DNA from 2 places in the Flavobacterium sp. MR2016-29 genome. Region 2 is predicted to be linked to the other one. Evidence: riboswitches for the same ligand, from Rfam matches in the RefSeq annotation. Region 2 holds a riboswitch; the other holds the start of a gene.
The links. A riboswitch is a leader RNA that binds a small molecule or an ion and turns the genes downstream of it on or off. The one in region 2 is predicted to bind S-adenosylmethionine.
Positions count from the first base shown of each region.

Region 1: another riboswitch for S-adenosylmethionine. It lies ahead of IR010_RS16615 (TlpA disulfide reductase family protein); the one in region 2 lies ahead of IR010_RS15745 (alpha/beta fold hydrolase).

Region 1 covers NZ_JADKPU010000008.1:120,946-136,596, reverse strand. The annotation lists gene glf (UDP-galactopyranose mutase) at 1-836, shown strand, start outside; gene IR010_RS16635 (hypothetical protein) at 837-1,979, shown strand; gene IR010_RS16630 (adenylyltransferase/cytidyltransferase family protein) at 2,000-2,443, shown strand; gene IR010_RS16625 (hypothetical protein) at 2,507-2,938, shown strand; gene IR010_RS16620 (aminotransferase class V-fold PLP-dependent enzyme) at 2,981-4,477, opposite strand; gene IR010_RS16615 (TlpA disulfide reductase family protein) at 4,534-5,523, opposite strand; SAM riboswitch class I at 5,816-5,915, opposite strand; gene IR010_RS16610 (RNA polymerase sigma factor) at 6,443-7,045, shown strand; gene IR010_RS16605 (FecR family protein) at 7,238-8,281, shown strand; gene IR010_RS16600 (TonB-dependent receptor) at 8,495-11,815, shown strand; gene IR010_RS16595 (RagB/SusD family nutrient uptake outer membrane protein) at 11,827-13,191, shown strand; gene IR010_RS16590 (ABC transporter ATP-binding protein) at 13,260-14,207, shown strand; gene IR010_RS16585 (Gldg family protein) at 14,218-15,651, shown strand, end outside.
Region 2 covers NZ_JADKPU010000007.1:177,847-193,497, forward strand. The annotation lists gene IR010_RS15730 (trans-sulfuration enzyme family protein) at 1-857, opposite strand, end outside; gene IR010_RS15735 (OsmC family protein) at 984-1,409, opposite strand; gene thrA (bifunctional aspartate kinase/homoserine dehydrogenase I) at 1,488-3,902, opposite strand; gene IR010_RS15745 (alpha/beta fold hydrolase) at 3,904-4,893, opposite strand; SAM riboswitch class I at 4,966-5,074, opposite strand; gene IR010_RS15750 (hypothetical protein) at 5,263-5,466, opposite strand; gene IR010_RS15755 (aspartate kinase) at 6,073-7,161, opposite strand; gene IR010_RS15760 (O-acetylhomoserine aminocarboxypropyltransferase/cysteine synthase family protein) at 7,396-8,697, opposite strand; gene IR010_RS15765 (hypothetical protein) at 8,772-8,963, opposite strand; gene metK (methionine adenosyltransferase) at 9,768-11,018, shown strand; gene IR010_RS15775 (M28 family peptidase) at 11,151-12,617, opposite strand; gene IR010_RS15780 (hypothetical protein) at 12,769-14,997, opposite strand; gene IR010_RS15785 (TonB-dependent receptor) at 15,093-15,651, opposite strand, start outside.

The sequences.
Region 1 (15,651 bases), on a different contig from region 2:
CTGTAAACCAATTGTTTGAAACCAAAATCGAGTCTGAAGAAGAGATGGGAAATTGGCTTGAACAAAACCGAACTCCTATCGAAAAACCTTCAAATGGCGAAGAAGCAGTTTTAAATCGTGTTGGCCCTGTACTTTATGAAAAAATGTTTAAGCATTACACCAAAAAACAATGGGACAAATATCCTGCTGAATTAGATGCTTCTGTTTTAGAACGTATTCCTGTTCGTCATAATTACGATGACCGTTATTTTTCTGACAAATATCAGGCTTTGCCAAAAGGCGGCTACACACAATTATTCGAAAACATATTGAGCCATCCAAACATTGAAATTTTACTGGAAACCGATTATTTTGATGTAAAAGAGGAATATAAAGGCTACGAAAAATTATTTTATACCGGACCTGTTGATCGCTTTTTTGATTTTAAGCACAGTATGACAGAAAAATTAGAATACCGTTCTATCAATTTTGTTAGTGAAACTTTTGATGCGGCATTATTTCAGGAAAATTCAGTTGTTAATTATCCTGGAACCGAAGTTGATTTTACCAGAATAATCGAGTATAAACATTTTGGAAATCAAGTTTCAGACAAAACAACTGTCGTAAGAGAATTTACGGTAGATGAAGGAGAACCTTATTACCCTGTTCCGAATCCGCGAAATCAAGAAATTTACGCAAAATACAAAGCTGAGGCTGAAAAACTAATTGATGTTCATTTCGTTGGAAGATTGGCTAACTATAAATATTTCAACATGGATCAAGCGTTTAAAAATGCACTGGATCTTTTTGATACTCTTGAGAATAAAAATAAAGTGAATTATAAAACTGCTGGCTAAATGAAACTTTTTAACACCTTTTTCATGGGAGGTTTTGAATGCGCAGATCATATTAATAGATCTGGCGAAAGAATAAATCTTCTTAAAGAAACACAGCACGATACTCGCGTATACGAAGACTATGAAGCGTTGTATGCTATTGGAATAAAAACAGTACGTGAAGGAATTTGCTGGAGTGAAGTCGAAAAATCTCCTGGTTTTTTTGACTTCACTGAAGTGTATAACCGTATGAAAGCGGCTGAAGAAATAGGTATTCAGCAAATCTGGGATTTGATTCACTTTGGTTACCCTGACGATATTTACCCAACGCATCCGCATTTTTGTGACCGATTTACCGCCTTGTGTGTTGCTTTTGCTTCTTTTTATAATGAAAATTCCATTCAAGAATTATATGTAGTGCCAATTAATGAAATCAGCTTTTTGTCTTGGCATTCTGGCGATGTTCGGGGTACTGTACCATTTGCCGTAAATAGTGGATGGGATATTAAATATCATTTGTGTAAAGCGGCTATTTCTGGAATTAAAGCCTTAAAAACTGTTGATCCTGAATGTGTAATTATTTTGGTAGAACCGTTAGTGAAAATTCATGCGAATGAACAGGAAAATTTGGATATATCTGAATTAAATGAACATCAATTTCAGGCGATGGATATTATTGCCGGAAGAATGTGTCCTGAACTTGGCGGATCTGAAGATTATCTGGATATTTTGGGTTTTAATTATTATTGGAACTGCCAATGGATAGCCAATAGTGAACCGCTGGATTGGCCAGACACAGAACAAAAAAGAACACCACTTTCTGAGTTGCTGCAAGCGGCACATGAAAGATACAAAAAGCCGATTTTTATTTCTGAAACAGGTCATTTTGGCTCAGGTCGAGTAGAATGGATTGAAGAGATTATAAGTCAATCTTTAATTGCCAAAGAAAACGGAGTTGATTTAAACGGTATTTGTATTTACCCAGTTACAGACAGGCCAGATTGGGATAATTTAGAAAGCTACTCTAACTGTGGAATTTTTGATTTGGATGCAAATGGCGAAAGAATTGCTCATCACGAATATTTAGAAGTTATTAAAAATGCAACATCAAAATTTAAAAACACGACCAAAATCATGGATTTTGTACTCAACCTTTTTAGATAATCAATTTAATGAGATGTAAAATGAAACTAAAGAAAACTAAAACCGGAATTACATTCAGTGCTTTCGACTTGCTTCATGCAGGCCATGTGCGTATGCTTGAGGAAGCAAAAATGCATTGTGATTATCTAATCGTAGGTTTGCAAACCGACCCTACGATAGACCGTCCTGAAAAAAACAAACCAACACAATCTGTTGTAGAAAGATACATTCAGCTTAAAGCTTGTAAATTTGTAGATGAAATTATTCCATATACGACAGAACAAGATCTCGAAGATATTCTTCAGGCTTTGCCTATTGATGTTCGTATTTTAGGCGATGAATATAAAGATGTAAGCTTTACAGGAAGAAGCTATTGCGAAAAGATGAATATTAAATTGATTTTTAATCAAAGAAATCATCGATTTTCTAGTAGCGGTCTTCGAAAAGAAGTATACCAGCTGGAGAGCTTAAAACTTGTTAAATAAATCGAACTAAAAAATTAAACTCAACAATAGGTTGACAAACTTATTTATTAAAAAAACATTATTATGAGCACTATTGAAACTTCTAAAACTCAAAATTTCTTCAGGATATTGCTGGGAATTTTTATGATAACTGCCGCAATTGGACATTTTACTTTTCAAAGAGATGATTTTCAAGCTCAGGTTCCAAATTGGATTCCTTTGGATAAAGATCTTGTTGTAATCCTCTCTGGAATTGTAGAAATTATTCTCGGAATTGGAATGATTTTTTTAACCAAATACAAAATAGAATTTGGAATAGCACTGGCTGTTTTTTATGTTTTGGTTTTTCCAGGCAATATTGCTCAATATCTAAATGGAACTGATGCCTTTGGACTAGATACAGACCAATCTCGATTTATTAGATTGTGTTTTCAGCCTGTTTTAATATTTTTAGCATTGTGGTCAACAGGGGCACTTTCTTATCTTTCAAAAAAGACCAATCGTTATATGTTGTAAAAAATTTGTTCTTGATGATCTATTTGTTAATTGGTTTAAGCATTACAGCTTAAACCATTCTTTAACATCTTCTGCAATATTTTCTTGTTCAATACTGCTTTCATATTCATTTGTAGAAGGATTATAACGATAATCTTTTTGCCATTCTTTATGATTTGAAACTACTTTTTTAATCGCTTCGCAAATAAACAAAACTTCTTCATTTGTCATAATCGGATGCAATGACAAACGCACCCATCCTGGCTTATTGGTTTGATTTCTCTGAAGAAGTTCATTTGTTATTATTTCAGATTTTTTCTGATCAATATCAAATAAATAATGTGCATACGTACTTGCACACGACCACCCTCCACGTACCTGAATTCCGAATCTATCATTTAAAAGTCTGACAATTAAGTTATAGTGAATATTTTCGACTATAAAAGAAATACAGCCAATTCGCTCTGTTTCCAAATCACCTAAAAGAGACAAACCCTCTACTTTCTGCAATTCTTCATAACAAAGATCAAGTAATTCTTTGTCTCTTTTTTTTATATTATGAACTCCCATTTTATCTTTAAGTTCTAAAGACAAGGCTGTTCTTATTACTTGCAAAAAACCAGGCGTACCGCCATCTTCTTTAACTTCTATAACATCACTGTAATAATAACCTCCCCACGGATTTGTGCATTTTACATTTCCTCCGCCAGGATTATCAGGATAAGTAGATTTATATAATTGTTCATTAAAAACCAAAATACCGCAAGTTCCGGGACCTCCTAAAAATTTATGCGGAGAAAAGAAAACAGCATCTAATTGTTCTTCTGGATCGTCAGGATGCATATTTATTGCTACATACGGAGCAGAAGCAGCAAAATCTACAAAGCAAAAACCTCCATTTTCGTGCATTACTTTTGCCAGTTCATGATAAGGTGTAATGATTCCTGTAACATTCGAGCAAGCAGTAAAAGAACCAATTTTTAAAGGTCTGTCTGCGTATTTTTTTATGATTTCTGATAGTATTTTAGGGTCGGCCAAATTGTCTTCATTTGGAGGTAAAATCACAACATCGGCAATTGTTTCGTACCAAGAAACCTGATTCGAATGATGCTCCATATGCGTAATAAAAACAACTGGACGCTCATTTTCATTTTTTGTTTTCTCGTTTTCAGTAGTATCAGTTTTTCTTAAACAAATGTAGCGCTGCAGTTTAGACAAAGCCGCCGTCATTCCTGTTCCTGTAGTTACCAAAACATCAGTTGCATTGGCATTTACATGTTTTTTGATTAGTTCTCTCGCATGCTGATAAGCATACGTTGAAGTTTTTCCGGTTTGACTCGAAAATGAATGCGTATTGGCAATCATCGGACCTATTTTAGTCAGCATGATATCTTCAATCGGACCATATAATCTGCCGCTCGCAACCCAATCTGCATACAGTAATTTTTGCTTGCCGTAAACCGATTTAAAAGTATGATTAACTCCAATTGTATTTGCTCTAAATTTAGAAAAATAACATTCTAATTCTATTTGTTGTGTTTCTGTCTCAATCGCATTCATTTCCTTATCATTTAAATTTTAATCTATTTTTCTCTTAGAAAATTTCCTTTTTATGATTAAACCTTTTTATTTAAAAGTGCTTTAAGTGTAGTTTGAAGTTCCTCTCCGCGAAGATTTCTTGCTACAATAATTCCTTTTGAATCGATTAAATAATTAGCCGGAATTGCTCTTACACCATATAATTTAGCGATTGTGCTGTTCCAAAAGGTTAATTCAGAAACCTGAATCCAGTTTAAACCATCATCCTGAATTCCTTTTACCCAGTTTTCTTTCTTTTTATCCAAAGAAACGCCCACAATATTGAATCCTTTGTCGTGAAATTCTTTGTAAGCAGCTACAATATTTGGATTTTCTTTTCGGCATGGTCCACACCATGAAGCCCAAAAATCGATTAAAGTATAGCCTTTTAAATTTTCAGAAAGCTGAACTGATTTTCCTTCAGGATTCTTACCTGTAAAATCTGGTGCTTTTTTGCCAATCTGTAATCCGTTTAAAACCGTTACAAGTTCTTTTAGTTCTTTCACGTAAGTGGTATTTTGCTGGCTTTTATCAAGCAAAGCTATATTTGCCAAAATTTGATCTGGTGTTAATCTGTACGACCAATTTCGATATAAAACATAGGCAGAAACAATAGAATTTGGATGCTCTGTAATAAATTTGCTGATTTCGATGTCATTCTCTTTTCTATAAGCATCGAATAATTCCTGAGAAACTGATCCCTCAACCACAGAAGCGCTGTAATATTTCTTTGGACTTAATTTTACGGTAATTGGACCTTTTTCTAAGAAAATATAAAATGGCGAATTTTCTGTATTAACACTTAAACCATAAAGTTCTGGAGTTTTTACTTTTGTTTTGAAAGCAAATTTCCCGTCTACAACTTTTACTGAATCTATCGTAGTAAACATTTTGTTGTGGAATTTTTGCAGGTAAACATAATTTGCTACTGTATCTATAACAGTTCCTTTTAATTGTAAATTATTTTCTTGCGCCTGAGTTTGGGTAAAGCCAAGAAATAAAGCAAAACCGATTAGTATCTTTTTCATTTGGTTTGGATTTTAAATTGAATTTTAAGTATAATTTGTTGTCGTTTAGTTTAAAATTGGACAAAAAAATTCTTCTGTCACTTTTGGAATGGCTTTTATCAAATGTTGTAAAAACAGAAAAAAGGGGATTAAAAATTATCAGCTTCACATTCGGAAAACTATGAGTTTGTTTTCTGTGAATGATAGTTTAGTGTGTTCGGGACTAGCTTGTAAAAATAATGGCTCATTCTTCATCTTAATTGTAAAAGTTTTAAATAATTAATGAGCTTATTCAGATTTTCTTAGGAAATCGTTCTTATCTGTCCGCCAAAGCGGAAGGATTTAGCACCTTATTTGGCAACAGGTTGCTAAGACTTCATAGGGCCTACTCCCTCAGTCTTTCTGGATAAGTCATGCAAAATTTTCTTTGCTGATGCAAATATATACAAATTCTACAGAATTAGTATAGTTTAAAAAAGTTTTTTTTTAAAATTTTAAAAATAAAATCTTAAAAGAACTTTATAGACTTAATATCAATAAATTAAATCACTGAACAATTAAGTATTATTAAATAAACTGTTCATCTTATTAACTTTCAAATGTAAATTAGATTCTAAATCATTTTTAAATTACAATGTCAGAGATAAAAAACTTGAATCATTTTATAAATATCCTTCAAAAAACGATTAATTTAAAACTCTAACTTGTTGTTTTTCTCAACTAAAACAAGAGTTAACTTACAATTCAATAATGTAAACTTAAAACAGAGTTAATCACAATTTAAATCTTATTTAATATTACAATAGTTATTTTTTAAATACTCCAATAATCAGAGTCATAAATTATCAAAATAGCATTTCTGAAGTTGTTGATAGATAGTTATTGTTGAAGTCTCAAAAAAAATAAATAATATTGCTAAATTGAATAAAACGTTTATAGTATGTCAATTAATTCCAGTTCAGAGCAAAATAAACTTCTCTATGAATTATCTCAAGGGAGCGAGCTGGCGTTTACACAATTGTACAATCAATATAAAAACATTGTTTTTTCAACAGCTTTAAAAATTACAAAATCTAAAATTTTGGCAGAAGAAGCTGTACAAGATGTATTTTTAAAAATTTGGCAAAATCATGAAAACCTTGCCGAAATAGCCAGCATCGAAAATTATCTTTTTATTGTATCTCGAAATCATATTTTCGATATGATTAAAAAAATAGCTAGAGAAACTTCCTTAATTTCTGAAATTGAACACATTAATACTTCTTCAAACGATACTGATACGATTATAAAAGACGATCAGTATAATGTTATTTTAAATCAAATTGTAGAACAGCTTCCTTTCCAACAGCAAAAAATTTACAAAATGGCCAAGTGGGATGGACTAAGTCACCAAAAAATTGGAGAAGATTTAGGAATTTCTACAGAAACGGTAAAAAAACATATGGCGTTGGCATTAAAATTTGTGCGTCATAAAATTTCGCCTTACATGAATATGTTTATGTCGATTCTTTTGTTTTTGATGCTTTATATTCTTCTTCCATAAGCAAGGAACTATACCTAAATTTATTTTTTTTTACATTTTTTTCACTTTCGATTACTCCCTCCCTATTTTTCAATCGTCATTATAATAAAGATCATTATTTATTTAGGCTACCCCTAAATTTAATATGGCTCTTTCAAAAAATAAAGCCCCCAAGCTTACCATAAATTAGTATTAACTCACATTTATAAATAAATGGAAAAAAAAGTATTTGAAGAATTATTTGAAAATTACCTTCAAAATAATCTCTCTGAGGCAGAAGAAAAAAAACTGATGGAGATTATTCAAGAGGGAATTTACGATGATTTCATAAAAGAAAAAATTCAGCTGTTATTGAAAGAAAACGATAATGTGGAATTAGATAAACAAAAGGGAGACGATATCCTTCAATTTATCCTTTCGCAATCTGAATCTGATATAAAAACTAAAGTTATTCCGATTTCAAGAAAAGAAAATTCGAGAAAAATTAGACGTGCCTTAATTGCAATCGCAGCAACTGTTCTTATATTTTTTGCTGTTAAAAACGCTTTAGTTTATAACCAAAAAACAGTTCCTGTTATAACAAAAGGAAATGAGACTGAAGAAGTAAATCCAGTTTTGGCGTATCACGGAAAACAGCTTATACATTTGCCAGATGGAAGTACCATACTTTTAAACGACAACAGCAGCATCGAATACAACCAAAATGAATTTGATACTAAAACTCGAGAAGTGACATTATCAGGAGAAGCTTATTTTGATATTCAAAGAAATGAGAAAAAACCTTTTATCGTTCATACTGGAAAAGTAAGAACGCAAGTTTTAGGAACTGCATTTAATATTAAAGCCAAAAGCAATACCGATGAAGTTGAGGTTACTGTAGAACGCGGTAAAGTTCAGGTTGGCGATCTTAAAAAAGTATATGGCGTAATTACTCCTAATCAGCAGATTAAGGTAAATACAAATACGCTTGTGTACGAACAAAACCAAGTGAATGCTGTCATTGTGATGGAATGGAAAAGCAAATACTTAATTCTCGACAACATCAACATGGAAGAGGCAATTTCGCTTATTTCTCAAAAATATAAAGTGCCAATTACATTATCTAACGAAAAAATTAAAAATTGCAGAATTACGGCAAGTTTTCTTAATGATGAAGATCTTGATCACATCTTAAAAGTAATCTGCAGCGTTATCGAAACTGAATATCGTTATACCGAAAATGGCGCAGTTGTTCTGAAAGGAAACGGCTGTGAATAATAAAAATAGATAAAAAATATTAACCTAAAAAAACTAGCCTATAAACTAAACAAAAAAAAGCCATCTAGCTCCTACACCAGATGGCCACGATTCTTAATAATTAATTCCAGTAACCATTAAAAAACATGCAAATTTATGAAATTACGCTGTAAAACAACCACGTTTGATAGGGAAAAGAACACTTCTTTGTTTCGCCTATCAAAAAAAACAATTATGATCATGCGAATCAGCTTATTCCACATCTTTTTACTGACCTGTGGTACTCATATGGTCTTTGCCACCGAAATGAGCGGACAGAATTTAGAATCTATATCTGTAGATATTGAACTTCATAATCAGGATATCAAGACTCTTTTTAAAACGATCGAAAATAAAACTGGATTGCTGTTTGCTTATCAGCCACAAATCATAAAAGATTTTCCTAAAATTACTACACCAAGAGGACGCAGAACTGTTAGTGATATCTTAGACGCTGTACTTCAAGGCACTAATTTGGTCTACAAACAAGTAGATAAAAATGTTGTGATTTACAAAAAAGAAGTTGCTAAAACTGCTCCAACAGTTTCAAAAACAGAAAATTCAAATGAAGTTGATTATTCGCTTGTTGGTAAAATTTTAGATGAAAACGGATTGCCTTTGCCCGGCGTAAGCGTTGCGCTTGTTGGTGGCAACAAACAAGGAATATCTGATTTTGACGGACAGTTTTATATTAATTTGCCGAAAGGAAAACATGTCTTAAAAGTATCTTATATTGGATATAAAACCCAAGAAGTTACGGTTGAAAATCAAACTTCAATAACAATCAAAATGCAGCCCGATTTAGCAAAATTAGATGAGGTTGTCATTATTGGATACGGAACCACTACAAAAAGAACTTCTACAGGATCTGTTGTAAAAATTACTGCTGAAGATATTGAAAAACAGCCTATAACAAACATTCTTCAGAGTTTGCAGGGAAGAACTCCCGGAGTTTTTGTAACGCAGACTTCTGGCTATGCAGGAAGCAATATGAATATCAGTATTCGTGGTACAAACTCTATTGCAGGAGACAACTTGCCATTATATGTAATTGATGGCGTTCCTTATATCGGCGACGATATCAAAGAGCAGGTTCAATCAGACCGAGTAATTAGAGGCGCTCAAAAATCAACCAGCCCTTTAAATATTATTAATCCAAATGATATCGAAAGCATCGAAATTCTTAAAGATGCAGATGCAACTGCAATTTACGGATCGAGAGGTGCAAATGGTGTTGTACTTATTACGACTAAAAAAGGAGAATCTGGAAAAACTGTATTTACTGTAAATACAAATTCTGGAATTTCAGAAGTAGCACATATGGTAAAAACTTTAGATACTCCTACTTATCTAAACATGCTTCAAACAGCATTAACCAATGGCAAAGCGACACCAAGTGCTTTTAGTAACGGCATCGCCTTAACCGCTTTTGACCAAAATGCTTACACAAACTGGCAACAGAAATTAATAGGCGGTTCGGCTGATTTTAATGATTTTTCAGCAAGTTTAAAAGGCGGCAGCGATAATACCAATTTTCTTTTAAGCAGTGCTTACCATAAAGAAACTACTGTTTTGCCGGGAGATTTTGGTTATAATAAATTTTCTACTAATTTTAATATCAACCATTATACTTTAAATAAAAAGCTGAAATTAGGAGCTTCAGTATTATTTGCGACTGATGAAAATAAATTGCCTTATTACGATATTACCAATTATGCTATTAATACTGCTCCAAATCACCCGATTTACAATTCCGACGGAAGCTATTATTGGTCGCCAACATATTTTAGCGATGTAAACCCAATTGCTGCTTTAGACAGGAGAGTTGAAGATAAAGGAAACAATTTAATTACAAGCTTCAGCGTTCAGTTTGAAATTGCAAAAGGCTTATCTTTTAAAACAGACTTAGGATACGGAAGAGCGCAAATGACGTCAAAACAAATTTTGCCGGCATCTGGAATGAATAATGTTTATTATACGGCCAATAACATTTCGCTAAATACTTCAAGATCGTACACCGTTTCAATTAATAATACTAATAATTTTAGTATTGATCCTCAATTAAATTATTCTACTCCGTTATGGAAAGGTAATCTTACGGCTTTAGTAGGTGGATCTTGGCAGAACAGAAAATCTGAAATGCCTTCGTATGTAAATACGTCAGGGTATAGCTCTGACAATCTTATAGGTATTACAGGAACTGCAACGACAGCAACGATTTACAATGGTTCATCTGAATATAAATATGCTTCTCTTTTTAGCAGAGTAAATTATAATATTTTAAACAAATATATTCTGAATGTAAATTATCGAAGAGATGGATCATCACGTTTTGGCGCCAACAACCGCTACGGAAATTTTGGTTCTGTGGGAGGTGCATGGATTTTTACCGAAGAAGATTTCTTGAAAGGAGATTCTTGGACTTGGCTTAGTTTTGGTAAACTTCGTTCAAGCTACGGAGAAGTTGGAAGCGATGCTATTGGAGATTACGGATATGCTAACACTTACAGTACTTCAACGTATGGAATAGGAAACTCTGCTATGTCTGCAACTAGAATTGCTAATCCAAATTTTCAATGGGAAGTTACTAAGAAATTTGAAGCTGCAATTGACTTAAGTTTCCTTAACGATCGTATTTCATTCAGTGCGGCATATTACAGAAACGTTTCTGGAAATCAATTGGTAAGCGCAACTTTGAGCCCCCAAGCTGGATTTACTTCTTATCAAGCCAATTTAAATGCTGAAGTTGAAAATAAAGGAGTGGAATTTACATTAGGAACAACTAATATTCGTACGAAAAACCTAAGCTGGACAACTTCATTCAACATTTCTAAAAACTCGAATAAATTATTGTCATTTCCAGGTATAGAAACTTCTAGTTATTACACAACTTATGTAGTTGGAAATCCGTTAAGCAGCAGATATTTATACAATTTCACAGGCGTAAACGCAGCAGGAATAGCACAGTTTGAAGATGCGAACGGAGACGGAAAAATTTCAACAGGATTTGCTCAGACAGGAAATGGAGACAGAAAATATTATGGTCCGTCTTATCCTAAATATTATGGTGGAATCTCAAACTCGATTTCATACAAAGCATTTTCTCTTGACTTTTTATTTCAATTTGTTAAACAAGAAGGAAGAAGCCTGCTTTCGTCTATCGCCATACAGCCAGGATATCCTTATGGTTTAGCAAATTATCAAGTAGATGAATACAATGATTATATAGCTCAAGGAAATGTATTGAGTTCTGCTTACCAAGCTAGTTTCTCTAACTATGCAGGTTCTACGGCAACAATTGTAGATGCTTCTTATATTAAACTTAAAAATGTAAGCGCTACTTATAACATTCCGTTAGACCAAAGCACGCAAAAATTCATACAGAATATACGTCTTTCACTTCAAGGACAAAACTTAGTAACTTTTACAAAATACAAAGGATTTGATCCTGAAACGCAAGGTTTAAATTTGCCTCCGTTGCGTACGATCACACTTGGAACTCAGTTTACATTTTAAATCTAAAAGACATGAAAAACAATACTAAATACACTTATATATTTTCGTTTTTTCTTTTGATAGGATTAACGGGCTGTGATGATATGCTTGAAGTTGATCTTCCAAGCAACGAGTTATCTTCTGTAACTATTTATGCGTCTGATCCTACTGCAGAAGCTGCTGTAAACGGAATTTACAACAGTATGGTAACTTATGCTTTTTACGGTTCGCTGCACGCTGATTTTGGACAGACTTCAGACGAACTTATTCTAAAAACACAGCTTGCAAATGTTTATACCTCAAACGAAATCCCTGTAAATGATGGAGATACTGGCGCAATGTGGACAAGCTTTTACAAAACCATATTTAATGCAAACAGCGTTATAGAAGGAATAAGCGAAAGCAAAACACTAACAGCAAGCAAAACACCGCGTTGGATTGCTGAAGCAAAGTTTTTAAGAGCCTACTGCTATTTTTATATGACTAATATTTGGGGAGATGTACCTTTGGTTTTAACCACAAATGTAGATCAAACTTCTTTAGCGCCGAGAAACACTCAAGCTGAAATATACAACCAGATTGTTATTGATTTAACAGATGCTTCTAATGACCTTCCTGTTAATTACAGCAATTACAGTTCACAGCGTATTAGAGCTACAAAATGGGCAGCAGAAGCTTTATTGGCAAGAGTAAATCTTTATTTAGGAAAATGGACAGAAGCTTCTACTCACGCAAGTGCAGTAATCAGTCAAACTGCGACTTATAAAATGATTACTGGATTAACTTCAGTTAACAGTCCGTTTATTGCTGATAATAACGAAGCAATCTGGCAAATACCTTATTTTACAACAGCGTATTCGTATGAAGGTGCTGCATTATTTTCTACAGCAGGAACTTATTTGCTTCGAAAAGGAAATACACTTTTTGAAACAGGAGATGCCAGAAAAACAAACTGGACAATTAGTGTTGCGGCAAGTGACGGAGTCCTATATTTAGCACCTCGAAAATATAAAAATGCTTATGTAACAACTCCTGTAGAACGTTCAACTGTTATTCGATTGGCAGAACTTTATTTGATAAGAGCAGAAGCCAGAGTAAAATCAAATGATATTACAGGAGCACAGCAAGATATTAATGTGATTCGCAATAGAGCTTTATTGCCTTCAACTACCCTGACAGATCCTACGCAATTATTAGCTTTAATTGCTTTAGAAAGAGAACGCGAACTTTTTGCAGAGTTTGGCCACAGATGGTTCGATCTTAAAAGAACCGGAACAATAGACCAAGTATTGGGTGCAACTGCGGGAAAAACATGGACTTCTGCAGACAGCCTTTTCCCGATACCTGAAACGGCTATTCGCTCTAATCCCTTTTTGACTCAAAATTCAGGATATTAAATAATATTAAAATAAATACCCAAGAATGTTTTTCATTGAAAAGCATTCTTGAGGTTTTAAAATTCACTATGGAAACAACAATTGTAAGAGTTGAGGATTTGTCACATCAATACAGTAAGGATTGGGCAATACAAAATATAAGTTTTGAAATTAAAGAAAACAAAATTCTAGGTCTTTTAGGGTCTAACGGAGCGGGAAAATCAACTACAATGAATATCCTTTGCGGCGTATTAAACCAGACCAGCGGCAATATTTTTATTGATGGAATTAATCTAAAAGAAAACCCTGTTGAAGCTAAAAAATTAATTGGATTTTTACCGCAGACACCGCCTTTGCATTTAGACTTAACAGTAGATGAATATTTGATTCATTGCGCAGAATTAAGACATGTAAAAAAAGAAGATTTAAAAAATGCTTTAGAGAAGGCCAAAGAACAATGCGGTATTTCACATTTCAGCAACCGATTAATTCGCAACTTATCTGGAGGTTACAGACAACGTGTAGGTATTGCTCAAGCTATTATTCACGAACCTAAATTAGTAGTTTTAGATGAACCAACCAACGGACTTGACCCCAACCAGATTTTAGAAGTTAGAAAATTAATCAAAAAAATATCAAAAGATAAAGCCGTTATTTTTTCTTCTCATATTTTATCTGAAGTTCAGGCAACTTGCCAAGATATCAGAATGATTGAAAACGGACACATGGTTTTTGCCGATACACTTGATGCTTTCAATAATTATATCGAAGCAGATAAACTGACAGCAAGTTTTGAAAATCCGCCTGTCCTTACTGCTTTAACTGATATTGCTGAAGTTACAGCTGCTGTTTTTCTTACTCCAAAAAAAGTGCAGATTACTTTTACCGGAACTCAAGAAATTGCCGAAAAAATTGTTTCGCTAAGCGTACATAACAATTGGAAACTGCGCGAAATTCAATTCGAAAAAGTATCTCTGGATGAAATTTTCGCACAATTATCTAAAAAAGCTCCCTCTAAAAATTCTCCTACTTCTTAAAAATATAAAAATGAAAACAATATACAGAATAGCTAAAACAGAACTCAATACCATGTTTTATTCGCCCGTTGCGTGGGTTGTTTTAGTAATATTTTCAATCCAGTCAAGCTGGAAATTCTTTGACACGCTCGAACGATTTGAAAAAGGACAAAAAATAGGCCAGCATATGGACAATTTATCACAAATTCTGTTTTCTGGTTTCAGCGGCCTTTTTACAGAAATGCAAAATTATTTATACTTATATGTGCCGCTGTTAACAATGGGACTTATAAGCCGTGAAATTAACAGCGGATCTATCAAGCTTTTGCTTTCTTCCCCAATAAAGATAAAAGATATAGTTCTGGGTAAATTTCTAGCTATTGCAAGTTACTGCCTATTATTTATAGCAATATTAGGCATACTTGCAGGTGTAGCTTATTTTTCTATTGATAATTTAGATATCAAATTTGTTCTATCGGGTCTAATTGGCTTGTATTTACTGGTATGTACTTATGCGGCTATTGGCCTTTTTATGTCATGTCTGACTTCTTATCAGGTCGTAGCTGCCATAAGTACTTTAGTAGTTTTAGCTGGTTTAAATTTCATTGGTAAATTGTGGCAAGGAGTCGAATATGTAAAAGATATTACATATTTCCTTTCTATCTCCGGTCGCGCCAACGAAATGATAGAAGGTCTTATTGTAAGCAAAGACGTATTTTATTTTGTTTTAGTAAGCAGTCTTTTTATTGTTTTAAGTATCTATAAATTACAAACCGGAAGAGACGCACAAACAACTTCTACTAGAGTTCTAAAATATACTGTACTAGTAATTGTCGTTTTATCATTGGGCTACATTACGTCAAGAGCGCCATTATCAGTATACTTTGATATGACGAAAACTAAAAGCAGAACTTTGACAAAAAACAGTCTTGATGTTGTAGATAAGATAGATGGTCCAATAAAAATAACAACCTATGTTAATTTATTAGATATAAATTATTACATGGTAATGCCTTACTCTCAGAATCAGGACATTTCAAGTTTTGAAAAATATTCTCGCTTTTTGCCTCAAATGGAAATGGAATATGTGTATTATTATGATACTTCTAACAATGCTGCTTTATATGCTCAAAATCCGGGATTAAATGACAAACAGCTTGCTCAAAAAATGGTTGAAACACAAAATTTAAAGCTTAAAAAATTATACAGCCCAGCCGAAATAAGCAAAATTATAGATCTGAAACCAGAACAAAACAGAGTAGTCCGAACGGTTGAATACAACGGAAAAAAAACTTTTTTAAGAATGTTTGACGACATGTTTAAAATTCCCATGGAAAAAGAAATTTCTGCTGCTTTAAAACGTTTGGTTGTATCACCGCCCAAAATTGTATTTGCGACGGGAAACATGGAAAGAAGCGTTGACAAAAATGGAGACAAAAATTACAAAACAGGTTTTAATGAAGTT
Region 2 (15,651 bases):
TATTTTACACTGTTTACATTTGGATGCGATTCTAAAAATTCAGCCACTTTCAATGCATTTTCGCAGTGTCTTTCTACACGAATGACCAAAGTCTCTAAACTTTTTGATAAAACCCAGGCATTAAACGGAGATAAAGCCGGACCTGTATTTCTTGAGAATAAATAAATCTGTCTGATTAAATCTTCACTTCCTACTGTAACACCACCTAAAACTCGGCCTTGACCGTCAATCAATTTAGTTGCAGAATGTACGACTAAATGCGCTCCAAATTTAATTGGCTGTTGAATATAAGGCGTTGCAAAACAGTTGTCGATAATTAAAATCAAATTGTGTTTTTTCGCTATATCTCCTAACAATTGCAAATCAATTACATCGACACTAGGATTTGTAGGCGATTCTGCGTATAATATTTTCGTGTTTGGTTTGATTAAAGCTTCGATCGTTTCAGGCTTATTAATCTCAAAATAAGAAGTTTCGATATTCCATTTTGGAAAATAAGTAACGAATAATGCATGCGTAGAACCAAAAACGCTGCTTGCAGAAACAATGTGATCTCCAGCATTTAACAAAGCCGCAAATGTTGAATATACTGCTGCCATTCCCGTTGCGAAAGCATAACCAGCTTCTGCACCTTCCATTTTACAAATTTTGTCAACAAACTCTGTTGTATTAGGATTGCTGAAACGGCTGTAAATGTTTCTTTCTTTTTCTTCTGTAAAAGAAGCTCTCATATCTTCGGCATCTTCAAATACAAAGCTTGACGATAAGTATAATGGCACCGAATGCTCTAAATACTGAGTTCTTTCTAATTGTGTTCTTATGGCTTGAGTTTCAAAACCAAATTCTTCTTTATTCATTGTGTTGTTATTTTTTTTTGTTTCAGGTTTGAGGTTTCAAGTTTCAATTTCAAACCAAACTTAAAATCTAAACCAAAACGAGTCTAATCACTTATTCAATTATAGCATTATCTAATTGACTAATTCTTATAATATTTCGTTGTTTAAAACAACTTTGTAGCTAATGGTTGCTGTTGGTTCAACAGTTTTCGCAACTGAGCAGTATTTCTCGAAAGAAAGCTGTGCGGCGCGCTGCGCTTTCTCAGGAATGATATCGCCTTCTAAATAGAAAATCACATCGATTTCCTTAAAAGGTTTTGCTTCGTCAACCTGTACGCGAGTTCCTTCGACCTCAGCATTAAAAGAAGTAATTTCCTGACGCTGTTTTTTTAAAATCGAAATCATATCAATTGCACTGCATCCTGCAACGCCCATTAATACAAGCTCCATCGGACTGGCGCCTAAATCGCTTCCACCGAATTCGGCTCTGCTGTCAACGTCAACTACGTGTCCGCGTTCATTTTTTACTTTAAAATGAAATGCGTCATTTACTCTGTTTAAAGTTACTTTCATTGTGTTGTTATTTTTTTGTTTTGTTATAGTCTTGTAAATCTAAAATCTCAAGTCTAAAATTTGCACTCTAAAATCGTATTATCCTTTATCCGACAATCTTAAAATATCTCCAAAAACGCCTCTTGCTGTTACAGCAGAACCTGCACCAGCTCCCTGAATAACAATCGGGCGATCTCCATACGATTCTGTATAAATTTCGAAGAAAGAATCTGAACCTTTTAAGCCGCCAAGAGCAGTATCTGAAGGAACAGAAACTAATTTTACTTCCAGATTTCCTTTATCATTTTGTAAATCTCCAGACAATTCGCCAATGTATCTTAATACGTGATTTGGTTTTTGATCGGCTTTTATTTTATCGTAAATTGGGTCAAATTCTTTTAATTTGGTTAAGAAATCGCTAACGTTTCCATCACGTAAATGTTCTGGAATAAGATTCTGAATTGAGATTTCTTCAAACTCGTTTTGCAAATCTAATTCTCTTGCCAGAATTAATAATTTTCTTCCCACATCGTTGCCGCATAAATCCTCACGCGGGTCTGGTTCTGTGTATCCGTTGTCAATTGCTTCTTGCAAAATCTGGCTGAACGGAACATCTTTTGCAGAGAAATTATTGAATAAATAGCTCAATGTTCCGGAGAAAACGCCTTTAATTTTTGTGATGTTTTCACCAGAAAGATGCAATAATTTAATAGTATCAATTAAAGGCAAACCTGCACCAACATTGGTTTCGTACAAATAATTCTTTTGATTTTCTGCTAAAGATTTTCTTATTTCCTTATAAAAACCATAACTCAAAGTATTCGCTACTTTATTAGATGAAATCAAATCGAAACTGCTTTCTATAAGCGGAATATAATTTTCAACGAAAGTTGCACTTGCTGTATTATCAATTGCAATTAAATTTTCTAAATGGTATTCATTTGCATAAGCGATAATATCTTGAATAGTATAACCATCTCCTTTGCTTGCAATATCATTTTTCCAGCTTGAAGTTACACCGTTTTTGTTTAAAAGCAGTTTTTTAGAATTTGCAATTGCAAAAACATTCAATTTAACATCTTTACGTTTTTCGATAGCTGAAGCCGATTCTAAAATTTGATTGATTAACGTTCCGCCTACTAATCCGTGACCAAAAATCGCGATGTTTATTTTCTTAGAAACACCAAAGATTTCACCGTGAATAACATTTAAGGCTTTGTTTAATTCTTCTTTTTTAACAACCAAACTCACGTTTTTACCCGTTACAGTGTTGTTGAATAATATCGGAACAATTTTATTTTTGATTAAAGCAGTGTATGGTTTATGAAAAGTACTTAAATCCTGGCCAATAATCGAAATTACCGAAACATTATCGGTTACTGTAATCTGATTTACGTCTTTAGAATAAAAGTCGTTTTCGAATTCTTTCTCTAATTCAACCATTGCAGTTGTAGCCTTATCAGTAGCAACAACAAGTCCGATTCCTCTTTCTGAAGAACCTTGCGAAATAATACTTACGCTGATATTATGATCGCCCATTACTTTAAAAATTCGGGCATCTACTCCAGCTTTTCCAAGTAATCCTCGGCCTTCAAGATTTACTAACGAAACGTTTTCTAAAACAGAAAGCGTTTTAATTCCTTCTTTAGCAGAATCTGAAGTGATTAAAGTACCGCGGTTTTCGTGATTGAATGTATTTAAAATACGAAGCGGAATATTTTTTTCCAACAAAGGAATTATCGTTTTAGCATGCAAAATTGTTGCTCCAAAATTCGCTAATTCGTTCGCTTCGTTAAACGACAAATATTCGATTTTTTTAGCATCGGCAACTAAATCAGGATTTGCTGTGTAGATTCCGTCAACGTGAGTAAAATTTTGAAGTTCTTCGGCATCTAAATAATTAGCAATTAAAGATGCCGTATAATTACTTCCGTTTCTTCCTAAAGTCGTTGTGTCATTGTTGTTGTTTGAACCAATAAAACCTGTTACGATGTTTACTGTTGAACCATTATGCAATTTGAAATAATTGATAACATTTTTCTTAGAAAGCTGTTCTAAAGGCTGTGCGTCGCCAAATTTCGAATCGGTTTTGAGCAATTCTCTTGTATCAACAAAATTCGCAGGAATTCCTTTTTCAACTAAAATTGAAGTCAGTAATTTAGCCGAAAGCAATTCTCCTTTTGATAAAATCTGATCTTTAATTTTATTGCTGTAATCTCCAATTAAGCTTACACCTTCAAAAAGTTTGTCTAAAATAGTAAACTCTTCTGATAAATCGACTTGCGGGAAATCTGAAATTTGATAGGCTTTAAAGCTTTCCAACAAAGGTTTGTAATTTCCATTTTTAGCTGCAATTCTTAAAATGTCTTCTAATTCGTCTGTCGCATTACCGCGTGCCGAAACGACAACGGCAATTTGCTCGCCTTGATTTACTTTATCTGAAATGATTGAAACGACTTTGTTTAGTCCTTCTCCGTTTGATAACGATTTACCTCCAAATTTTAATATTTTCATTTTATTTTGCTATTGTTTCTGCCTTAAAAATATCGGCAAGTAAATGATCTAATTGTTTGTACTCGATTAAAAAAGCGTCATGTCCGTGAACCGAATCTATTTCGCTGTAAAAAACATTTTCTTTAAATTTCTTTAATTCCTGAAAAGTTTCCAGGTTTTCTTTTGGTGTAAAAAACAAATCCGAATTGATTCCGATAATATGAATCGATGCAGTTGTTTTCGACAATAAGGTTTCGAAATCATCACTATTTCGAGTTATGTCTATGGTTTTTAGCAATTGATTCATCAATTTATAAGATGACAATTGATATCTTTTTTGTAATTTTTTACCATGATGCGCCAGCCAGCTTTCGATATTAAAAATCAAAAGATCTTGGTTAATGGTTCGTTTAAATTTTTCTTTGAATGATTCAGGAGAACGGTAACACAACATTGCATGAATTCTTGCATCTTCTATTGGTTTAGAGGAATTGTTCAGGATTTGTTCCTGTAAAAAGCAATTTGCAATCATCCAGTCGGTCGATTTCCAGTCGGTTGCAATCGGAATTAAATTTTCGGCAATGTTGGGTTCCAAAGCCAAGATTTCCCAAGCGATACCGCCACCCACAGAACCGCCGATTATAGCAAACAACTGCTCAATATTTAAAGCTTTAACTCCTTTTATGAAAATGCGCGCAACATCTCTAGCCGTAAAATCTTGGTAATTTTCAACTATAAACGAATCATTCCCGTTTCCTGGAATATTAAATGCCAGAATGGTGTACTTGCTTGTATCAATTGTTTTTCCGTCGCCAATTAAGTCGTTCCACCACCCATTTTCGCCTGTAACCTGAGCGTTTCCTGTTAAGGCATGGTTGACCAAAACGATTGGAGCACTGTGCAACGGCAAACCAGAAAGTGTAAAACTTAAGGGTACTAACGGATATAGTGCACCACTTTCTGTGATGAAATCTTGAATTATAATGGGACTTGGTATATTTTCCAATTTCAAATCTTTTATTAATTGATTTGTATGTGGAAATATTAGAAAGAAAAGTCTAGAGTGAAACTAGAAAAATTCTTGTTGTTATCTTTCCACGTTTGGGCGTGGTAGAATGCAGCACCTTCTTCGCTTTAGCGAAGGGTTGCTAAGGATTCATCGGGTCTAATCCCTCGTCCTTTCTTTATAACATTTCAATACGTTTTTGAACTTAAAGGTGCAAATTAACTACTAATTTCTTAAACAAACAAATTTTATCGAAACTGATTCCGGAATTTGCTGAACATAATTCAAACCAAAACTAATGTACGCAAAAAATTACCGAACAATTTGCTCAGTAAAATTAAGCAGGTTTACCCTTATTTTATAATACTTTTTGAGTTAGATAAAAAGTGTTTCATTTTCTTTTGAATACATCAAAAACAATAAAGAATTTGGTTCTTTTTTAATTTCTTTTTTATCCGTTTCCGTTATTCCAAATCTTGGATGTATCAATTCATTTGTTGGCGGTGGCGGATTGTTTCTTTTCGTTCTTAAGTTTTTCAATGTAGAAAACGTTTTGGTTATGTAGTTTAATGTGCTCATAATATTTAAGTTTAAGTTTGTTAGCGTTTTATAATCTTTATTTTTTCTTTGTTTTTTTGTTATGGTAACCTGATGAAATAAAAAAACCCTTTTGGGTTTTAATACCAAAAGGGTTTAAGTTTTTAAAACTTACATATACTTTTAGTATCAACAGACGCGTACACAAATAAGTGCGACATTAAACATCTTGTTCATGTTCATCTGTAGGGATTTATTCATCTGTGATTTACTTGCTATTTTTAAAAAATTTTGCATTTTTATATTTTTAATAAGCTTCTCGAAACTCTTGACACATTCTTACTTTTTATTCTTTTCAAAAAATCTAAGAAATAATATTATAGTCAACTGTTTATTCGATCTGCATAACTATTATTAGATAACTAAATTTGTTTTTGGTAGTTTTTAGGTATTACAAATGTGCGAATATTTTTTCAATAATCCAAGTGACTATCAAGCAATTAATTACAAAAAACGTTAAAAAACATGATTTAAACGTTAAAAAACATCTTACAAAAAGTCATTTTTATTATTTATAAGCTTAAACCTACAAATAAAATCATAATTTTTCTGTTTCAAAATATCAAAGAACTAACTAATATAAATCCACTACAGCCAAATCGTTTCTTTATTTTTTATTTTTTCAGCTACTTTTAAAATGTCTGTTATAATTCCTCTCGAAATAGCCTGCTTACATGGTGATGCGCTCTGAATTACAATTGGAACCGCCGAATACGATTGTGTATAAATTTCAAAAATAGAATCTGAACCTTTCAATTGTCCGATTGCAGATGTAATAGGTTCTGAAACTAATTTGACTTCTAATAAATTTCGCTCAATATCAAATTCTCCTACATATCTCAAAACATGATTGTCGGCTTGAGTGATTTTTGCGATTTTAAAATATCGGTCTATTGCTTCTTTATTAAGTATTCCGTTTTTCTCTAAATGTTCTTGATTTATAAGAGAATTGATTTTTATATCTGAAAGTTCAAAATCCTTCCCAATTTCCCTCGTTAAAATAAGCAGTTTTTTCGCCGTATCGTTTCCGGATAAATCTTCTTTGAAAGTAGCACGCATTAAACCAAGCAGACTAGCATCTTTTAAAACAGAAGAAAAAGAAGTTTCTTCAGAAGAAAATCGGTTAAAAACATAACTCAGATTGTCTGAAAAAACACCTCTGATTTTTGTAATCTTTTCGCCCGAATAATACAAATCTCTTATCGTTTGCAAGACGGGAAAACCTGTATCTACCGAGGTTTCATACAAAAACTCTTTGTCGTATTTTTTCAGATTCTCTCTTATTTCTTTATAAAGACTAAGTGGCAATGTATTCGCTTTTTTGTTTACCGCTACAATATTAAAGCCGTTTTGAATCAATGTGTTGTAATGCCCAATCAGTTCGTCGCTGGCGGTAGCGTCGACTGCAATTAAATTTTCGAATTCGTTTTCCTTTGCAAATTCAACAATATCTTCTATTTTAAAAGGAACAGCTAATTCTCTAAAATTGGTTTCCCAAGCATATCCAACGCCTTCTTTCTCGAAAAAAGCGACCGTAGAATTAGTAATTATCGGAAAATGAAAATCGATATTTTTACTTTGAAGAAAAAATTCCTGACTTTCGATAATCTGATTGATTAAAGTGCTTCCGATATTTCCAATTCCGAAAAGGATGATATTTATTTTAAGCTTTGACATAATTTTAATTTTTAATTTTTTCCATATATAAATACTATAAGTTCATTTAATAATCTCATCTATAATATTTGACACTTAGGCGGATTTCAATGTGTCGGTAATACAATGCGCTTTACTAAAAATGAACTTATAGTACTTATGGTGAAATATTTATGCTAAACGTTTTTTCATAAAAAATCACCCCTAGCAACACCACATTGCTAAAGGCAATTTTCAAACAAAAAACAAAAAAACCTAATTTTTTATACTGTATTGCGATTGTGTAACGCTTGCAAAAACAGTTTGCAGGTCAGCAATTAAATCTTCAATATCTTCGATACCTACAGAAAGTCGGACCAAATCTTTTGAAACTCCAGTTTCTAATTGTTCATCATCAGACAATTGCTGGTGTGTTGTGCTTGCGGGATGAATAATTAGCGATTTTGTATCGCCAATATTGGCCAACAGTGAAAATAATTTCGTTTCATCTACTACTTTTTTAGCCGCTTCAAAACCGCCTTTTAATCCAAAAGTGATAATACCGCTTTTACCTTCTGGCAGATATTGCTGTGCTAAATCGTAATATTTACTTGATTTTAAACCCGGATAATTTACCCAGACTACTTCTTCTTGTTTCTCTAACCATTCGGCTAAAGCCAAAGCATTTTCGCTGTGTTTCTTAATTCTGATTGGCAAAGTTTCTAATCCCTGAATGATTTGAAAAGCATTAAACGGACTCAAAGCCGCACCAAAATCACGCAAACCTTCGATTCTTGCTTTCGCAATAAAAGCAGCATTTCCTAAGGCTTCGTGATAAACTAATCCGTGATAACCTGCTGAAGGTTCTGTAAATTCAGGAAATTTTCCGTTCGACCAGTCAAAAGTTCCGGCATCAATAATAACACCACCTAATGAAGTTCCGTTTCCGGAAATATATTTAGTTAAGGAATGAATTACAATATTGGCTCCGTGCTCAATCGGATTCAATAAATAAGGAGTAGCAACCGTATTGTCTACAATAAACGGTACTTTAAAGTTTTTGGCTTCCGCCGAAATTCCTTTCAAGTCTAAAACATCTAATTTCGGATTTCCTAAAGATTCAACAAAGAAAGCTCTTGTATTTTCTTTAGCTGCTTTTGTAAAATTTTCGGGTTTTGAAGGATCTACAAAAGTGGTTGTAATTCCTAAACGAGGCAAAGTTACTTTTAAAAGATTATAAGTTCCTCCATATAAACTATTTGAAGCCACAATATGATCACCCGCTTTTAGCAAAGTCAAAAAAGTAGTCGAAATTGCTGAAGCTCCAGAAGCCGTAACTACCGCACCAATACCGCCTTCAAGCGCTGCAAGCCGTTGTTCTAAAACATCGTTTGTTGGATTATTTAATCTCGTATAAATAAATCCAGCTTCTGCAAGACCAAATAAATTGGCGGCATGATCTGAATTATTAAAAACGTATGATGATGTCTGGTAAATTGGCACTGCTCTAGTTCCTGAATTTTTAGTAACGTCGTGTCCTGCGTGTAGTGCATTTGTTGCGAATTTTTGTGTGCTCATGATTTCTTAGTTTTAGATACTGTTAATACTATTATATATTGTTATTGAAATGATTTTTGAATTGAAATTTGAGATTATCTAACATATAGATCTTCTTCTTCGAGATTATACATATGAAACAATAAAGATTTTTGACCTTTTATATTTTTCTCAGGATCATAATTTCCAACTTCACTTGTTGGTTCTTCCAATTTATCTTGGTTTTTTTGAGAATCTGTTCTCAATAAGTACTGAAATGCGATTGTATTTATATCTAATGTATTCATGTTTTAAAATTTAAAATGTTGAAATAAAAAAAGCCCTTTCGGATGGCTACCAAAAGGGCTTATAGTTCTAACTATAACAAAGATTCTATCTTTCACTTTTGGCAACAGCTAATTGGGATGCACATTTGCATCATCTCACAACACATCATTCTTTTTTTAGCTATTGTTTTCATTTTATTATTTTAATTCTTTTTTAAACTCGACTAATTTGATAGGATAAATTTAATAATATTTATTGAACTACCAAATCAAAAATTATAATTTAACATTTAAAGGCTTTTTATTCATTCAAAAAAAATAGCAGGCTTAATAATTCAGTTTTATTTCATTTTTGAATAAAAAAAAACCTCTGCAAAATGCAGAGGTTCTATATAAATATGTTTTGAAAACAAACTACAATAGTGTCTCTGCGGAAGATTCCGGCATCATACAAGACATATTGCAAATTGTTAATTTCATTGTTTCTTTTTATTAGATGAGGCAAATTTGCAAACTATTTTTTAATTGACCAAAGAAAATCGAAAATAATTTCTATTACCCTATCAATTTAGTATGTTTTGTTAAATTTATGCTTATAAAATTAAAAAAAGCAGAACTTTAATTTGGAAATCAAAATGGTTTTATACCTTTGCACGCGAATACAGAGGAAAAATTTGAACTGATTGCAACCTCTTCATAATGAAACGGTTCGTTATGAATGCTGAAGAATTACTTTCAGCAGTAAAAAATGCTAAAGCAGAAACTCTCCTTTAGCCCTTTTTAGCAATTATTTCTCCTCGCTTAATTTTAATTTAATAAATTATTATGGCTTATTTATTTACGTCAGAATCTGTTAGTGAAGGGCATCCAGACAAAGTTGCAGATCAAATTTCGGATGCATTAATTGATAACTTTTTGGCATTTGACGCTGATTCAAAAGTAGCTTGTGAAACTCTAGTTACAACTGGTCAGGTAATTTTAGCAGGTGAAGTAAAATCGAATACTTATCTAGATGTGCAGCAAATTGCGCGCGAAGTAATCCGTAAAATCGGATATACAAAAAGCGAGTATATGTTTGAGGCAAATTCTTGTGGAATTTTATCAGCAATTCACGAACAATCAGCTGATATTAACCAAGGTGTTGACAGAGCTAAGCCAGAAGAGCAAGGTGCAGGAGATCAAGGAATGATGTTTGGTTACGCAACTAACGAAACTGAAAACTACATGCCTCTAGCACTTGATTTATCTCATAAATTATTACAAGAATTAGCAATTTTAAGACGCGAAAATAAGGAAATTACTTATTTACGTCCAGATGCTAAGTCTCAGGTAACTTTAGAATACAGCGACGATAACAAGCCAACTCGTATCGATGCGATTGTTATCTCTACTCAACATGATGATTTTGATGAAGAAGCTACAATGTTGGCTAAAATTAAAAAAGATATTGTTGAAATCTTGATTCCAAGAATCATTGCTAAAAATCCAGCTCACGCTCATTTATTCAATGATAAAATCAATTATCACATTAACCCAACAGGAAAATTCGTTATTGGAGGACCTCACGGAGATACAGGTTTAACAGGAAGAAAAATTATTGTTGATACTTACGGTGGAAAAGGTGCTCACGGTGGTGGTGCATTCTCAGGAAAAGATCCAAGTAAAGTAGATAGAAGTGCTGCGTATGCTACACGTCATATCGCTAAAAACTTAGTTGCTGCAGGTGTTGCTGATGAAATCTTAGTACAAGTTTCTTATGCAATTGGAGTTGCTCAGCCAATGGGAATCTTCATTGAAACTTACGGAACTTCTAAAGTTAACTTAACAAACGGTGAAATCGCTAAAAAAGTAGAAGCTCTTTTTGATATGCGTCCTTACTTTATTGAGCAAAGATTAAAATTAAGAAACCCAATTTACAGCGAAACTGCTGCTTACGGACACATGGGACGTACACCAGAAGTTGTTACTAAAACTTTCTTCGCTCCAGGCGGACATGAAAAAACAGTAACTGTTGAATTGTTTACTTGGGAAAAACTTGATTTTGTTGACAAAGTAAAAGCTGAATTTGGATTGTAAATTTAGATTGTTAGGCTTTTAGACTAACTTCGATTGTTAGATTTTTTGACAATTATTTACAATACAATTAACATAAAAAAAACCGATTTCTAATTTCAGAAATCGGTTTTTTTATTTAATAAAGACAACTTTTTATCTTTCCAATTGTACATTTGGCAATGTTTTAGGACGACTTGCATCATTTGATAAAATCCATCCTGTGCGATACATCCATTCTGTCATTTTGTGCAGTTTTACGTAATCGATATTTTCTGCTTCATCCATTGGAGTATGATATTGACTGTGCAAAACACTAGTAAAAAACACAGAAGGAATTCCTCTTCGCGCATATGGCAGGTGATCTGAACGGAAGTAAAAATACTCCGGATGTTCTGGTCTGTCCCAAAGCTTATCTAAATCAAATTTAGGACCTTCGTCATTTGCTTTTTTGGCAATAGCAACTAGGTCTGAAGAATTTTCATGAGGCGAACTAGAACCCAATAAAGCCGCCTGATTTACATTGTTTCTTCCAATCATATCTCCGTTTAAAACAGCAACAATATCCTTTTCTGGAACAGTAGAATGCGCTGCATACCATCTTGAACCTAACAATCCTCTTTCTTCAGAACCATGAAATACAAACAAAGCTGTTCTTTTTCCAGGTTGTTTTTTATATGCTCTTGCAATTGCTAACATCGCCACACAAGTACTTGCGTTGTCATCTGCTCCATTATAAATAGAATCTTTGCCATATTTTTGTCTTACGCCATCATGATCTTGGTGACCGCTGAAAAGTACGTATTCGTTTTTCAATTTCGGATCAGTTCCTGCTATTGTCCCTACTATATTTACTGATGGATATTTATACGATTCTGAAACTACTTCTGCAGACAAAACATCTTTAGTGTTTTTTAAATACTCTAGTTGATCTCCGTGAACCCAAAAAACAGGCATCGTTGACCCAATTTTATCGCGGAAACCTTCGATTCCGTAAATACCTCTAGTCATTTGCGGTTCGACTTGAGACCAGCTTTGTTCTGCCAATTCATCAGCAACCATAATAAGTGCTACAGCTCCTTTTTTTACTACAAGGTCGTAGTATTTATTTCGAACCAAACCTGGATATCTTCTATCAAAAAGCGAAATATCATCAGCTATTCCTTCTTTAGAAGCCAGCAAGACAACTACTTTTCCTTTAACATCTGATTTTTCAATCTGCTCTTTTGTAGCTGCACCTAAATATACTAGAGAACCTTCAACTTTTATATTAGTAGTTTCTGCAACCAAAACTTCCTTCCATAGCTTATATTCTTTTTGTCCGATTTTAAAAGTTGTATTGGCTGTAACTTGATGCCTGTACATATCAAAAAATTGAAAATATGTTCCGTCATCACCTGCTGGAGTCATTCCGGCTTCTTTTGCTTTATTTGCCAGCCACATCGATACTTTTAATTCATCTAAAGTTCCTGCCTCACGACCGTTAAAATGGTCACCCGCCATTTGGTACATATCTGTTCTAAGATCTTTATCAGTAATAGCTGAAACTAATGGTTTCTTAATTGCCTGCGAAAAAACTACTCCGCTGTAAGCAATCAAAATGAGGATTAATTTATTTTTCATACGTTTTAATTTAGTCTTTCAAACTTACTAATTTATCAAGAAAATCTAGTCTTCATTTCCCTTTAAATTGATAAAATCTATAAACCTACTTAACTAAAAACAAAAATGACTGCCGGAACCGACAGTCATTTTCTATAATTTTAAAAATCTTTTAATAAGTTCCGTTTTGCATTTTGCTTAACGTTTCTCTTATTTCATTTGCAGTTTCTTCTTCAACATCAGCACTTAAATATTTAACAGCTAATGTTTGTGCTTGAATTGCTTTTTCTTTTTGCCCGTCTTTATAATATAACTGACCTAAAGTGTCTAAATAATAAGGATTATTTTTAGTTACAACCAAACTGTATTCAGACCAAGTAATAGCATCTTTTATAAAACTTGAATTGGCAGGTTTCAAAACTGTCAACCACGCTGTTGAGTTTGCTAAATTTGAGTGGTAGTCTTTAAATGAATTCCATCCGTTATAAGAATAATCAGAATCCGTATCTAAAGTCGCAAACATCTCATCTAGTCTTTCAATTGCATTTCCTTTTTCAGTTGATAAATAGGTATCAAAATACGATTTAAACTCTTTTAAATAAGCTATATCGTCGATAGAGTTTTCGCTTTCTGCACTCAGGTATTCAAAATAATTTTTATAGCAATCAAAACTTCCCTTTCCTGTCGCAATTAATTTTTTGTAAATCGAAATTATTTTATTCTGATTTGCTTTTCCTGTTACGCCATCTTTTGACAAATAACCATTTTGCTGTAAAGCAGCTGCAATTTCGCTGCTCAAACTTCCTTTTAATAAAACTAATGCATTTCCGTTTTCATCTTCTATGTTCATTTTTTCGATAGCATCGTAATGCTTTAAAAGATAGTCAATCGCCAAGAAATCAGTATCATTAAAAATACGCTCTTCATTAAAAAACTGTTTAGAAAAACCTGCGTTTTTTATTTCTCTTAAAATTGTTTCTACTAATTCTCTATTAGGCTGTGTATCTTTCTGATGCGTTTCAATTAATTTTTTCCAGATTTGAGCCACTTCTTTTTTATCTAAGGTAACTTTTGCAACCTTAAAATCTGCAGGATTTACTTCTTCTGCAACGGCATCTGTTGTTTCATAATCATATGGTATGTCGAGTATAGAAGCTTGGTAAAAAGCTGAAATAAGATCTTTATCTGTTGCTTTTTTGTTTTTTAATACTTTATCAACACCAGAAAAAGCATTTGCTCTTTGCAGCTTTTTTGAAAATTCATCATAATAAGTAAAATCTGATTTTTTATCTAATAAATTCGATTTTGCAGTCGCTAAAATATCTCCGTTTGCGTTCAGAATGATCAAACTTGGATTATCTGATATTTTATTGGCTTTAAGCCATTTTTTATCATCGGCTGTCGCCAAATAATAATTAAAAATATCATATTGAGGATTATAAGCATCATACATATAATATCCAACCTGTGTTTCAAGATCTTTTACTACGGTATCAAAATCAGTTTTTGCAGCAGGATTTTTACTATCCGTATAGATTACCAAAAACTTAGTTTTAGCATTCTTAGTTGCGGCTAACGCACTTTTTAAATTATTTTCGATTTTAAATTTAAAATCAAATTTAGCGACTGCATAAGTATCAGTAGTGTCAACAATAACATCTGCTCCAAAATTTTCGGTAACTAAAGGTTCTTTTCCTGGATAAGTCCAGTTTGAAATGGTTTGACTTTCAAGTGCTGTTACCGTTGGATTTTCATCAGGTTTTGAATCTTTTTCATTTAAGAAAGTAATCGGATTTTTTCCTGATTGCTCAGAAATTTTCAACTCATTTGTTTTCCTGTCATAATAACCTGAAAGATTTAAATCGCTTAAAGCATCAAGTTCATATTTAATAGTTATTTCTGATACATCTTTTGGCAATGCAAATTTAGATAGTTTGCTTTGTCCGTTATAATCTTCATAAACCAAGTATAAAAAGTCTGCTTTATTAATTTCGAATTCTAGATCTGCTTTTAGCCAATCCGGATCTACTTTCGTTTTAATATCTGAAATTCTTTGATATTCAACAGACTCAGAACCGTTTTGAGTTCCGATATAAAACGAGTAATAAGAAGGGTCTAAAAAGTTTACTTTGATTTTTTGTGCTTTTTTATCTTTTTTAAAAGCAAGATCAAAAGCAGTTGCCGGTTTTACTTTTTGGCTAAATGAAAGCGAATCTCCTTTAATTTCATAATCGCCAGAATAAAAAACGAGTTCATATTTATTATTGTCTAATAAATTTAATTTGATTTTCTGACCTTTATTTGACGATAGATAAGTTCCTTTTTGAATGCCTTTTGTTTGAGAAAATGACATAAATGTTATACAAAAAAGCAATAAGGAATTCCATATATAATTGCGCATAATGTAAATTTTGGCTTGTTAATATTAAACGCAAAGATATTCGATTATTACCGAAATCAAGTGACTTAAAATCCAAAATAGATACTTAATATATGCTATAAATTATATTTCATCGAAAAGATAATGTAACGCGGCTGTACAGTATATTGTGAAACTCGTGTAGAAAACTGCGAGAAACTGTCATCGTTTAAATAAGTGGTATTTAAAAGATTAGTAGCCGAGACTTTATACTCCCATTTGCTGTCCTTTTTTTGATAAATTAAACTAGCACTTAAAAAATCATATTCATTGTCCACCTTTTTATTACTATTATAATAATGGTAAAATTCATATTCTGAAACAAACGAAAAGCTGTTCCAGAAGTAATAATCTAATCGCGCAAAAGGTTTGTCTGTATAATAAGTCGAACCGCTGTATTTATTGATTAACGCATTGTAACCAACTTCTAGATTTGGAAAGTTTTTATAATTTGTAGAGGCTCTCACAGTATAACTCTGAACAAAACTTTCTGTAGTTGCCAAAACATTGTTCTGGATGTTATTGAATTTCGACCAATTGAAACTTGCAACTGCAGAAGCTTTATAATTCTTTAAAAAAGAACGTCCGTAACTTCCCATCCCGGTAAAAGTCTCATCTGCAAGATTTGAATTATAA